2 regions of the Janibacter terrae genome follow, and region 1 is predicted to be linked to the other one. Evidence: riboswitches for the same ligand, from Rfam matches in the RefSeq annotation. Region 1 holds a riboswitch; the other holds the start of a gene.
The links. A riboswitch is a leader RNA that binds a small molecule or an ion and turns the genes downstream of it on or off. The one in region 1 is predicted to bind FMN.
Positions count from the first base shown of each region.

Region 2: it holds a riboswitch for FMN, as region 1 does, so the genes downstream of both, ribD (bifunctional diaminohydroxyphosphoribosylaminopyrimidine deaminase/5-amino-6-(5-phosphoribosylamino)uracil reductase RibD) here and V3C34_RS11730 (nicotinamide mononucleotide transporter family protein) in region 1, are expected to answer to the same signal.

Region 1 is NZ_CP144167.1:2,396,260-2,399,648, reverse strand. Features, by position in the region: gene V3C34_RS11745 (RsmB/NOP family class I SAM-dependent RNA methyltransferase) at 1-773, shown strand, start outside; gene V3C34_RS11740 (VOC family protein) at 777-1,160, shown strand; gene rpe (ribulose-phosphate 3-epimerase) at 1,194-1,850, shown strand; FMN riboswitch at 1,987-2,117, shown strand; gene V3C34_RS11730 (nicotinamide mononucleotide transporter family protein) at 2,134-2,847, shown strand; gene V3C34_RS11725 (phosphoribosyl-ATP diphosphatase) at 2,859-3,122, shown strand; gene hisG (ATP phosphoribosyltransferase) at 3,133-3,389, shown strand, end outside.
Region 2 is NZ_CP144167.1:3,111,400-3,114,788, forward strand. Features, by position in the region: gene V3C34_RS15500 (riboflavin synthase) at 1-588, opposite strand, end outside; gene ribD (bifunctional diaminohydroxyphosphoribosylaminopyrimidine deaminase/5-amino-6-(5-phosphoribosylamino)uracil reductase RibD) at 588-1,679, opposite strand; FMN riboswitch at 1,820-1,953, opposite strand; gene sucD (succinate--CoA ligase subunit alpha) at 2,172-3,062, opposite strand; gene sucC (ADP-forming succinate--CoA ligase subunit beta) at 3,080-3,389, opposite strand, start outside.

The DNA.
Region 1 (3,389 bases):
GGCGGTGGTCCCCCTTCGCCGCCGAGCTCGAGAGCGGTGACCCCGGTGCGCTCGACGCCGTCCGCGAGGGCCGCGCCGCGGTCCAGGACGAAGGGAGCCAGCTGCTCGCCCTCGCGCTCGCCGCCGTGCCGGTCACCCCGCGCAGCGTCGGTGCACCCGAGCGGTGGCTCGACCTGTGCGCCGGACCCGGTGGCAAGGCAGGCCTGCTCGCGGCGCTCGCGCTGCGGCAGGGGGCCGACCTCGTCGCCAACGAGGTGAGCGAGCACCGCACGGAGCTGGTCCGCCAGAGCCTGCGCCCCGCGCTGACCAAGGCCAGGGACCACGGTCGCGAGCTCGTCGTGCGCACCGGCGACGGCCGCGAGGTCGGCCGGGACGAGCCGGAGGTCTACGACCGGGTGCTCGTCGACGCCCCGTGCACGGGGCTGGGCGCCCTGCGCCGCCGGCCCGAGGCGCGCTGGCGCCGCCAGCCCACGGACCTCGCGGGACTGGGCCCGCTGCAGCGCGAGCTGCTCGCCGCCGGCATCGACGCGACGCGCCCCGGTGGCGTCATCGCCTACGCGACGTGCAGCCCGCACCTGTCCGAGACGACCTTCGTCGTGCGCGACGTCCTCAAGAAGCGTGACGACGTCGAGGTGCTCGACGCCCGGACCTTCCTCGCCGACGCGGCGACCGCCGAGCTGACCGGGCTCGGCGACGGGCCGCACGCCCAGCTGTGGCCCCACCTGCACGGCACGGACGGCATGTTCCTCGCACTCCTGCGGAAGAAGGGCTGAAACGTGCGCGCCCTCGTCACCGGTCTCTTCGTCACCGACGTCCGCCGCGCCCACGAGTTCTACACCCGGGTGCTCGGCTGGCGCGACGTGCTCGTCGTGCCGGACGAGGAGCTGTGCATCCTCGGCCCCGGCAGCGGCTGGGAGCGGGGCTGCCAGCTCAACCTCGAGCCCGTCGAGGACGAGGTGACCCGGGCCTTCTCCCAGCACCGGTACCGCGAGGGCCTCGCCGCGATCATGCTCGCGGTCGACGACGCAGAGATGGAGTACCGCCGGCTCAAGGACCTCGGGGGCATCGTCTTCCGCGAGGAGCTGACCCGCGACGTCATCGGCCTGCACTTCCAGATCGAGGACGGGTGCGGCAACATCCTCTCGATCCACGAGGACTGACCCACCACCCGACCCCCACCAGCAGAGGACCCCGTGCAGATCTCTCCGAGCATCCTGTCCGCCGACTTCGCCAACCTGCAGTCCGAGCTGCAGGCGATCGCCACCGCCGACTGGGCGCACGTCGACGTCATGGACGCCCACTTCGTGCCCAACCTCACCCTCGGTCTGCCGATCGTCGAGTCGCTGCTGCGGGTGAGCCCGATTCCGATCGACTGCCACCTGATGATCGAGGACCCCGACCGGTGGGCGCCGCCGTACGCCGAGGCCGGGGCGCAGAGCGTCACCTTCCACATCGAGGCCGCCAAGGACCCGGTGACCCTCGCCCGCGACATCCGCGCCCAGGGTGCGCGGGCGAGCATGGCGATCAAGCCGGGGACCCCCTTCGCCCCGTACGAGGAGCTGCTGCCCGAGCTCGACATGGTGCTCGTCATGACCGTGGAGCCGGGATTCGGCGGGCAGTCCTTCATGGCCGACCAGATGCCCAAGGTCGCGCAGGTCCGCGAGGCCGTGAAGCGCCACGGCGGTGACATCTGGGTCCAGGTCGACGGGGGAGTCTCGGCCAGGACCATCGAGCAGTGCGCCGAGGCGGGCGCCGACGTCTTCGTCGCCGGGTCCGCGGTCTACGGTGCCGAGTCGGCCGCCGCGGCCGTCGAGGAGCTGCGCGCGCTGGCGCAGGGGCACGCCCACTGACCGACTGGTCACCCCGCCGTGCACGAAGAGTCGTCCTGGTGCATCTCGTGGCGGATATCGCCACCGACTGCGTCAGGACGACCTGTTGTGCACGCCCGAATTGCCGAGCGGGCCAACCCTTCGCACAATGTCCCTGCACGTGCCACGTGACGCGGTGAAAATCCGCACCGGCGGTGAGAGCCCGCGACCCGACCGCCTGCGCGGACGGTGAACTCCGGTCAAGAACCCCGGGGCCGACGGTGAGAGTCCGGACGAGAGCGGCACGCGCGGACAAGGACGACGCATGTCCATCATCGAATGGATTTACTCGGCCGGCGTCGACATCGCCGGCTACCGCCTCTCGCTCATGGAGGTCATCGGGATCGGCTTCGGTCTCGCCTCCGCCGTCGGGGGGATGCTGCGCAGGGTGTGGGCGTGGCCGATCGGCATCGTCGGCAACGCCATCCTCTTCCTCGTCTACATCGGGATCACCGTCGGCGTGGACGACAAGGCGCCGCTCTTCGGCCAGTCCGCCCGGCAGATCTTCTTCATCGTCACCTCGCTCTACGGCTGGTGGCGCTGGCGGCAGGTGAGGTCGGCGCGGACAGGTGGCGACGGGCACGCGATCACCCCGCGGTGGGCGAAGGGGGCCGAGCGCCTCGGTCTGCTCGTCACCGCAGTCATCGGCATCGTGATCGTCCAGCAGGTCTTCGCCGTGCTCGGTGCGGGGTGGCCGGCGCCGCGCTGGTACTTCTGGGCCGACGCGTGGATCTTCATGGGCTCGCTGCTCGCGACCTACGCCATGGCGCGCGGCTGGAACGAGTTCTGGCTCATCTGGATCGGCGTGGACCTCGTGGGGGTGCCGCTGCTGTGGCACAGCGGCTACCTGCCGACCGCCTTCCTCTACGCCGTGTACGCGATCTTCGTCGTCTACGGCTTCGTCGTCTGGCGGCGCGCCTCGCGGGTCGAGAGTCCGGACGGTGAACCCGCGGGCGAGCGGTCGCTCGTGGCGAACTAGGCTGGGCGCTCGTGAAGACCTTCGAGACCCTCTTCGACGAGCTCTCCCGCAAGGCCGCCGAGCGGCCCGAGGGATCGGGCACCGTGGCGCAGCTCGACGCCGGGACCCATGCGATCGGGAAGAAGATCGTCGAGGAGGCCGCCGAGGTGTGGATGGCCGCCGAGTACGAGAGCAAGGAGGAGCTGGCCGACGAGATCAGCCAGCTGCTCTACCACCTGCAGGTGCTGATGATCGACGGTGGCCTCACCGTCGAAGACGTCTACACCCACCTCTGAGAGGACCGCCGTGCGCATCGCCGTGCCCAACAAGGGCTCCCTGTCCGAACCCGCCGTCGAGATGCTGCGCGAGTCCGGGTACCGGGTCCGCCGCGACAGCAAGGAGCTGATCGTCGCCGACGCCGACAACGACGTCGAGTTCTTCTACCTGCGTCCGCGTGACGTGGCCCTGTACGTCGGCAAGGGCCAGGTCGACGCGGGCATCACCGGCCGGGACCTGCTCCTGGACTCCGGCTCGGCCGCGACCGAGGTCATGGGCCTGGGCTT
Region 2 (3,389 bases), 720 kb from region 1:
TGCGAGCATGCGCTGCACGTACTTGCCGAGGATGTCCACCTCGACGTTGACGCGGTCGCCGACTCCCTTGCGTCCCAAGGTCGTCAGCTCCATCGTCGTGGGGATGAGGGCCACCTCGACGTGGTCGTCACCGGCGGCGGTCAGGGTGAGGCTCACGCCGTCGAGGCAGATCGAGCCCTTCTCGACGACGAAGGGGGCCAGCCCGGGGTCGATCGCCAGGCGCACCTCCTCCCACCGGTCGCCCGGGCGGCGCTGGGTGATCGTCGCGGTCCCGTCGACGTGCCCCTGCACGAGGTGGCCGTCGAGGCGGGCGCCGAGCACCATGGCCCGCTCGAGATTGACCACGTCGCCGACGGCGAGGTCGCCGAGGACGGTGCGGCGCAGGCTCTCGGCCATGACGTCGAAGGTGACCTCACCCCCCTTCGCCTCCGTGTCGGTGACGGTGAGGCAGGCGCCGTTGACGCCGATGGAGGCCCCGTGCGGTGCGTCGGTCGTCGTGACCTGCCCTCGCACGGTGATGCGGCTGGAGTCGGCCCCCTCCTCGACGGCGACGACCTCCCCCAGCTCCTCGATGATCCCGGTGAACATCAGTGGTCCCTTCTGACGGTGGCGGTGAGGGCGACGTCGTCGCCCAGCCGCCGCACGTCGGTCGTGTCGAGGCGCAGCGCGCCGGTCATGGTCGTGATGCCCGCGTCGGCGAGGACCGAGGTCCCGGCGCCGAGCAGGGCGGGGGCGATGTGGGCGACGACCTCGTCGACGAGGTCGTGCGCGATGCAGGTGGCGGCAAGGCTCGCGCCGCCCTCGAGGAGCAGCGAGCGCACCCCGCGCTCGTGCAGGGTCGTGAGGACGGCTGCGACGTCGAGGCCGCGCGGGCCGCGCGGCGCGGCGAGGACGTCGACGCCGGCGGCGAGCAGCCGGGAGGCGTCGGCGTCGTCCGCGACGACGACGAGGGTCGGTGCGACGTCGTCGAGCACGCGGGCGTCGAGCGGGATCCTCGCTCCGGAGTCGAGGACGACGCGCAGTGGCTGGTGGGCGCCCGGCAGGTCCCGGACGGCGAGGTGGGGGTCGTCGGCCCGCAGCGTCCCGCCCCCGACGAGGACCGCGTCGCGCTCCGCGCGCAGCCGGTGCACGGCGGCCCGCGCCTGCGGCCCGGTGATCCACCGGCTCGTCCCGTCGGCGGCGGCGGTGCGGCCGTCGAGGGTGCTCGCGAGCTTCCACGTGACGTGCGGTCGACCGGCGACCGTCGCGCGCAGCCAGGCCCGGTTGACGTGCGCGGCGGCCTCCCGACCGACTCCCTCCACGACGTCGACACCGTTGTCCCGCAACAGGTCCGCTCCCCCGCCGGCGGTGCGCGTGGGGTCGGGCACGGCGATGACGACGCTCGCGATGCCCGCCTCGAGCAGCGCGCTCGTGCACGGTCCGGTGCGGCCCGTGTGCCGGCACGGCTCGAGGGTGACGACGGCGGTGCCGCCGCGGGCGGCGTCGCCGGCGGCCCGCAGGGCGACGACCTCGGCGTGCGGTCCCCCGGCCCGCTCGTGGTGGCCCTCGCCCACGATGCGCCCGCTGGCGTCGAGCACGACGCAGCCGACGACCGGGTTGGGGCTGGTGCGACCGAGGCCGCGCGCGGCCAGCCCGACGGCTCGCGCCATCGCGGTCTCGATGATCAAGCGGTGCTGCATGTGCCTCTCCGTGGTCCGACGCGGACCACGGGGGCGAAGGGAGACACGCCCGTCGGGCGTGGCGGCGTGCGCCGGGCCACCGGCACCCCGGTGGGACCGCGCCGGGTGTGGAGGACCCACGCACGGCACGGCAGGCGACGCCGCGTGCTGCCTCCCATCCGGACTTTCACCGTCGGTCCCGGAATTTCACCGGCTCGGCCCGACCTCGGTGAGGAGGACGGGTTCGCGGACTGTCACCGCCGGCTCGGAATTGCACCGACCCCGGAGCACGCGTACGACAACTCGTACGCCGTGAAGGATACTCGCGCCCCGCAGCAGGGTCACCCGCGGTCCACGTGGTGGCGCCCACGTGGACCGCGGGGTGTCTCAGTGCGTGGCGACGTACCTGAGCCTTGCCCCGATTGCGTCAGGTCTTCGTCCGCCCACGTCCTCACGACGAAGGGCGCCGCACACGTGGTCGTGTGCGGCGCCCTTCGTCAGGCCGGGACGTCCTCAGCTGGACAGGCCCTTCATGATCTCGCGCATGAGGTCCGCCGTCTCAGACGGCGTCTTGCCGACCTTGACACCGGCGGCCTCGAGGGCCTCCTTCTTGGCGGCCGCCGTACCGGAGGAGCCGGAGACGATGGCGCCGGCGTGGCCCATGGTCTTGCCCTCCGGGGCGGTGAAGCCGGCGACGTAGCCGACGACCGGCTTGGTCACGTGGTCCTTGATGTACGCCGCGGCGCGCTCCTCGGCGTCGCCACCGATCTCGCCGATCATGACGATCGCGTCGGTCTCGGGGTCGTTCTCGAACGCCTCGAGGCAGTCGATGTGCGTCGTCCCGATGATCGGGTCGCCACCGATGCCGACGCCCGTGGAGAAGCCGAACTCACGCAGCTCGTACATCATCTGGTAGGTCAGCGTGCCCGACTTCGACACGAGACCGATGCGCCCGGCGCCGGCGATGTCCGCCGGGATGATGCCGGCGTTGGCCTTGCCGGGGCTGATCAGGCCCGGGCAGTTGGGGCCGATGAGACGCGTGGCCTTGCCCTTGGAGTAGTTGTAGAACTCCGCCGAGTCCTTGACCGCGATGCCCTCGGTGATGATCACGGCGAGGCCGATCTCGGCGTCGATCGCCTCGACGACGGCGGACTTGGCGAAGGCCGGCGGCACGAAGATGACCGACACGTCGGCGCCGGTCTCCTTGATGGCGTCGGCGACGGAGCCGAAGACGGGGACGGACTGGCCACCCGGGAAGTCGACGCTCTGGCCGGCCTTCTTGGGGTTGACGCCGCCCACGACGTTGGTGCCGGAGGCGAGCATGCGCGTGGTGTGCTTCATGCCCTCGGAGCCGGTCATGCCCTGGACGATGACCTTGGAGTCAGCGGTGAGGAAGATTGCCATGTCTGTGTCTGCGTCCTTTACTTCGCGGCCAGCTCGGCGGCCTTGCGGGCGGCGCCGTCCATGGTGTCCTCGATGGACACGAGGGGGTGGTTGAACTCGGCGAGGATGCGGCGACCCTCTTCGACGTTGTTGCCGTCGAGGCGGACGACGAGCGGCTTGGTCGCCCCGTCGCCCAGCGTCTTGAGCGCGCCCACGATGCCGTCGGCGACCGCGTCGCACGCGGTGATGCCGCCGAAGACGTTGACGAAGACGGACTTGACCTGCTCGTCGTGGAGGATGACGTCCAGACCGTTGGCCATGACCTCGGCCGAGGCGCCGCCACCGATG